Linked DNA regions of Thermosynechococcus vestitus BP-1. The protein of the gene in region 1 interacts with the protein of each later gene in a pairwise test. Links are inferred from orthologs where the notes say so. Each region holds a gene or a part of one and is shown in the gene's direction. Other genes may lie near its edges.

The links.
Region 2: the proteins of sfsA (region 1) and TLL_RS03880 interact in binary tests that used the Escherichia coli proteins (3 or more experiments, as listed by UniProt). The link is inferred for Thermosynechococcus vestitus BP-1 from one-to-one orthologs.

The regions. Positions count from the first base shown.
Region 1 is NC_004113.1:1,778,163-1,781,207, forward strand. What follows is about bases 30-3,001. They hold sfsA (DNA/RNA nuclease SfsA), read left to right. Parts: upstream 30-1,138; coding sequence 1,139-1,864; downstream 1,865-3,001. Other genes in these bases: TLL_RS08615 (photosynthesis system II assembly factor Ycf48), read right to left, coding at 30-468; TLL_RS08620 (rubredoxin), read right to left, coding at 458-793; TLL_RS08630 (VOC family protein), read right to left, coding at 1,861-2,214; TLL_RS08635 (phycobiliprotein lyase), read right to left, coding at 2,214-2,750; TLL_RS08640 (DUF2605 domain-containing protein), read left to right, coding at 2,933-3,001. Also shown: more of TLL_RS08615, read right to left, coding at 1-29; more of TLL_RS08640, read left to right, coding at 3,002-3,045. UniProt on the Escherichia coli protein: Binds to DNA non-specifically. Could be a regulatory factor involved in maltose metabolism.
Region 2 is NC_004113.1:790,439-793,362, forward strand. Bases 74-2,924 are described here. They hold TLL_RS03880 (glutamate-5-semialdehyde dehydrogenase), read left to right. Parts: upstream 74-776; coding sequence 777-2,072; downstream 2,073-2,924. Other genes in these bases: glgA (glycogen synthase GlgA), read right to left, coding at 74-641; ppsA (phosphoenolpyruvate synthase), read left to right, coding at 2,432-2,924. In the rest of the region: more of glgA, read right to left, coding at 1-73. UniProt on the Escherichia coli protein: Catalyzes the NADPH-dependent reduction of L-glutamate 5-phosphate into L-glutamate 5-semialdehyde and phosphate. The product spontaneously undergoes cyclization to form 1-pyrroline-5-carboxylate.

The DNA.
Region 1 (3,045 bases):
TTCCGCAGAGCCATTGCCGAGGGCTTTGATCAGGCGGGGCGAGCCGGGGAGTTTTGGATCGAGGGGAATTTGGCTCCAAGATTGGCCACCATCAGTTGTGTGCAGCATAATTGGCGGCTCACCGACAATCCAGCCCTCGTTCCCTTGGAAGCTGACGCTGTTGAAGCGATAGTCGGAATGATCTAAAACCAGCGTGCGCGGTTCCCAAGTTTGACCACCGTCGCGGGTTTCCATTAGCGTGGCATTGACACCTACCAACCAACCATGATGACGATCAATAAAGCTCATGTCAAGAATCGTTGCGGTGGTTGGCAGTTGGATCGCTTCCCAAGGGTTGTAGTCTAAAGCAGGAATAGCAAGGGCAGGGGTACTCAGGCTCACCCAGAGGAGAACGGTCCCTAGGAGCCAATGCAGGAACTTGATTCCTTTCATTTTTTGCCAATGGATGTCAATTTGTTTAGCGAACATTATAGAAACTCAGTAGAAAAAGAACAGCAAGGGCAAGACCACCAAAAATGAGGATATTTTTTTGGCCAGGGGTGAGGCGATTCACACCGAAGCCATAGTTGAGATTCTCCTTGAAGCCTGAGGGGGATCCCACAGGTCCAATGTTGCTAAATTGCTTTTTTGGAGCACTACACACTGGACACCGCCAGTTCAGGGGCAGATCAGCAAAGGCTGTCCCGGGCGGAATCGAGCGATTCTCGTCTCCCTTTGCCGGTTCATAGATGTAGCCGCAGGCACGGCACTCAAACCGATCTAAGGGCGCAACATCAGGGGTTTCGGCGGTCATACCTCAGAAATTTTTAAGATTTGCGACATACATCTTAATACTACGGGATTTGGGGGCGTTTCTTGTGGGCAGAACCGGGGAGTTTTCAGGGCAATACTGCGAAACTCTAAGACATGTAACGAAAGATCGGGTCTTTGCAACATAAATATAAAGAAAAGATTAGGAAAGGCCCCCCTGCCAAGAAGTGATGCCATGATAGGGGTATTCAATTGAGGTCAGCCGATATAGACCTTAACCTTAAATCTCCTTTAATATTCCGTAGAATGCTGGCTTCCATATCACCAAAGGGGGCTGGCATTTTACTTTTGGGGTAAAATGAGGGCTTGCGCTTTCTGCTGATCCCCTGTGACTCCCCCATTCTGTTGGTACTATCCACCGCTCCAAGAAGGAATTCTCTGTCGGCGCTATCAGCGATTTTTTGCTGAGATTGAGTTGACCTCGGGCGATCGCGTTACGGCCCACTGCCCAAATACAGGGCCAATGACAGGGATTTGCCAAGTAGGTGCTCCCGTTCAAGTCTCCTACCATGCGGATCCCAAGCGTAAGCTAGCCTATACGTGGGAAATGATTTTTGTTGACGGTACCTGGGTAGGGGTGAATACCAGTCTGCCCAATCGGGTCATTGCTTCGGCGTTGGCGGCAGGCATCCTACCGGAACTGGCTGGCTACGGCACTCAGCAGCGAGAGGTGGCCTACGGTCAAGAGCGCAGCCGCATTGACTTTTACTTAACGGATCATCCTCAAGAGCCCCCCGCCTATGTTGAGGTGAAAAATACCACTTGGGCGCAAGGGGGTTTAGCCCTGTTTCCTGATACGGTCACCAGCCGCGGTCAAAAACATCTGCGGGAACTGCAACGGCTGCGGCAAACCCAACCAGAAACTCGGGTGTGTATGCTCTACTTTATTAATCGCGGCGATTGCGATCGCTTTGCGCCCGGAGATAGTGCTGATCCCACCTATGGACAGCTCCTACGCGCTGCCTACAACCAAGGGGTGGAAATTTTGCCCTACCGCTTCGCCATTGAACCAAGGGGCATTCAGTTCTTGGGAACTGCCAAGCTGTTGCTCTAGGACAGTTGGCTAAGTTCAATCAAATTGCCATCGGGATCGGCGACAAAGATGGCGGCGCGTCCTGAGGCACTGCGCTGCCAGGGAATTTGGGCTGCCACTAGGCGTTGTTCGAGACTGGCTAAATCAGTCACACCAAGGGCAAAGTGGGGGTTACGTCCCCACCGCTGATCTTGACAGGTATCTACTACCTTCTCCGCTTGGATCAGATGAATTTCCACGGCACCGATTTGGTACCAGCGGCCGGGAAATTTCAGGGGGCGATCGACGGCGGTAAGACCCAGCACCCCTTCATAGAAGGCAGCAGCTCGCTCTAGATTCGTGACGTTAATGGCAACGTGGAGAAAAACCATCAGGAGTTGGCGGGTTGCGTCACCCCTAAGCGAATTTCCGAGCAGAAGGAGGCCATACTAAAACCACCAAAGCGCTTGAGAATACTGGTGCGCAGACGTAAATTGGGGCTGGCAAACCAGAGGCGCTCTTCGGAATAGATGGTTTCGTATTCGGTAATCAATGTCAGGGCACCATCACTGCCCATGCTGAAGCGACCGGCAACCGGTGCTTTTTCAGCGTAGCCCATTTCCCGCAGGAGCTTTCCTTCCATCCGCGATCCCTGATCCATGATGGGTACCAGTACTGTTGAGCCTTCGTGCTTCTCATTGTCCCATTCCATGGTGCCGTCCCAACTGACCCGCGCGCCGCACACTGCCCAAGCGGGATCCATATCATATTGCTGACACAGGGCAATGACTGCAGGATCATCCACCGACAGTAATTCAATGGTTAACTGAGACTTGCCGGACTCGGTTTGCTTAAAGGCCAAGTGATGACTCGTCCGTTGGGAAAACCAGCGGCCAGCACTTTGGGCAAAAAAATCGCGGATGTCCATACCTATGCACACTAGCTAATGGGGACAGAATCGGTATTTTTTAGTCTTTTTTTAGGGTACACCGTCTCTTCGATTCCTTCCAAACGATCGCGCCGCGGAAAGGGCACTGAAAAATCAAAAATGTAACAATATGTAAACGAGTTTAAGATTTAAGATAGAAGTAGATCGCCCTCATAATCCCTATGCTGCACTCAAATTTACCTGAACCTCAACTCCTTAAGGTCTTGTTGGAGCCGCTACTTGAAGATTTTCAGTACTGGTTCACGCGATCGCGATCGCTGTTGCAGACAGAGGT
Region 2 (2,924 bases), 990 kb from region 1 along the record:
AGCAATCCCTCCAATTTTTCGCCATATTCAGGGGTTTTAATCTGTTCGGCGTAGGTGGGCGAAACGGTATTGACGCGATCGGCATACTGCAACGCTGCCGCCATTGTATTATGGCCCTGCATGTACCACGGACACCAAGTAATTTGCTCTAGGCGCCACCGCCAAGGTCCTTGATAGGCCAAGTTATGGATCGTAAACACGGTGGTAATGTCGGGATCCTGATGCATCCAGACGGGGATCATGCCCGTGTGCCAATCGTGGCAATGGATAATTTGGGGTTTCCAGTAGTTCCAAGCAAATTCTGCTGCCCCATTGGCAAAAAAGGTGAACCGCCAGTCCTCATCCTCACCGTAGTAGATGCGGCGGGGATTAAAGCAGGGATGGCCAAAAAGGTAAAGGGGAACATCCGACCCCGGCAACACGGTTTCATAGACATGGAATGTCTGAAACATGGCATGGCCAATCCAGATGGGGTCCTTGGGAATCTCCACCTTATCGGGCAAGAAGCCATAATAGGGCATAAAAATGCGCACATCATGTCCCATGCGGCGTAACACCTTGGGCAGAGAGCCAACCACATCTCCCATGCCTCCCACTTTCGCCAGTGGTGCCGCCTCAGCAGCAACAAATAGAATTCGCATGATCCTCCTGAACCTGTTTTTTGGCCAATTCTAGGGCAATGCAATTGCCGTTAACCTACCACAAGTGCGGGACAATTTGGCGTACGATCGCCCTTAAGGATTTCTCCTGATGTGTCTTTGGAATTGACAACCCCTATGACCAATTCTCCCCTCGTGCAACGGGTCAAAGAAGTTCATGAGCAGGCGCGTCTGCTGGCCACGCTCGATGCGGCTGCCCGCAATGGGGCCCTGGAACAGGTGGCCTGTGCCCTTGAGGAGGCGCGGGAGGAGATTCTGGCGGCCAATGCTGCCGATTGTGAGCAAGCCAAGGCCAATCAGCTCAATGCCTCGCTCTATGCTCGCCTGGAATTGAGTCCCAGTAAACTAGCGGCGGCGATCGCTGGCGTACGTCAAGTGGCTGCTCTCCCGGATCCCCTTGGCCAGCGTCAACTCCATCGAGAATTGGATACGGGGCTCATTCTCAGTCGCGTCACCTGTCCCCTTGGGGTGCTAGGGGTGATTTTTGAGGCGCGCCCTGATGCAGTCGTGCAGATAGCTTCCTTGGCGATTAAATCAGGGAATGGCGCCATTCTCAAGGGAGGACAGGAGGCCAGTCGCTCTTGCCAAACGATTATGCAGACGATTCATAGGGGCCTAGAGAAGTCGGCAGTGCCCGCGGGGGCGATCGCCCTCCTGACGCAGCGATCGGAAATCAGCGAACTGCTGCAATTGGATCAGTGGGTTGATCTCATCATTCCGCGAGGTTCCAATGAATTTGTGCGTTATATCCAGAACAATACGCGGATTCCCGTGCTGGGCCACGCCGATGGTCTTTGTCATCTCTATGTGGATCGGGCAGCGGATCTTGAAAAGGCGATCGCCATTACCCTCGACGCCAAAACCCAGTATCCTGCCGCCTGTAACGCTATTGAGACCCTCCTTGTTCACCGCGATATTGCCGAGGCATTTTTACCCAAAGTGGCTGCTGCCTTGCAACAGGCAGGCGTTGAGCTACGGGGGGACGCGATCGCCTGCGACCTCGTACCCATGAGCCTTGCCAGTGAAGCCGACTGGGCCACAGAATATTGCGATTTGATCCTCGCCATCAAAGTCGTGCCCGATCTCGATGCCGCCCTGGATCACATTGCCACCTACGGCTCCGGTCACACGGAAGCCATTGTCACTGAGGATGCCGCCGCCGCCGCTCGTTTTCTCCAAGAAGTGGATGCGGCGGGTGTCTTTCACAATTGTTCCACCCGCTTTGCCGATGGCTTCCGCTACGGCTTTGGTGCCGAAGTCGGTATCAGTACCCACAAATTACCGCCCCGAGGACCCGTGGGGCTAGAGGGATTAGTGACCTACAAATATCAACTGGTGGGAAACGGCCACATTGTGGCCACCTATAGCGGTGCCAATGCCAGGCCCTTTACCCATCGCGATTTGGACTGCTAACGAATTTAAGGGATTGTTAAGCCACAGACAAAGCCAATTTTTCTGTTTCAGAATGGAGATATAGGGCAACAGGGATTTCCCTACCGTGCAGATGACACCCTCTGTAAAGGTTGTCTATCAAGGTCTATCAAGTGACCGGTGGCAATGTATTGCCTACTTTACTCAGTATCTGAGCAGCCTCTCTTTGTCAACGGATGATTAGGACTTGGGAATTGCGTGCAGTTAGGTAATTGAGAGATTCACGATAGCAAGGGGAGCCAAAACCCCTCAAAACTTTAACCGCTCAAGCACTGCTGTTGCATCCCCATAGAACAGCAAAGGGCACCATCAATGCAACTTAAATCTTTAGGAGCATAACAATGACTCAATCTATTCCTAGACCAACCAGTGAAATAACAAATCGGGAAACAGCATTTGTTTTAGAACTCAATGCCTTGAGCTGCAAAGACCTGCCACTGGTGGGGGGCAAGAACTCTTCCTTGGGGGAAATGCTCCAACAACTCACTCCCAAAGGTATTAATGTCCCCGATGGTTTTGCAACAACCGCCTATGCCTATCGTTACTTTATTCAAGCGGGAAATCTTGAGACGCAACTGCGGCGGCTCCTCGAAGGCCTTGATGTTGAGGATGTAACAGAACTCCACCGCGTGGGTCAGACGATTCGCTCGCTAATTTTACATACTCCGTTTCCCCCGGAATTGACGGATGCGATTGCTGCCGCCTACCAAAAAATGTGCGATCGCTATGGTCCGAATACGGACGTGGCGGTTCGCTCCAGTGCTACCGCTGAAGATCTGCCCGATGCGAGCTTTGCCGGTCAGCAGGAAACCTACCTCAATGTCCATGGCCTCA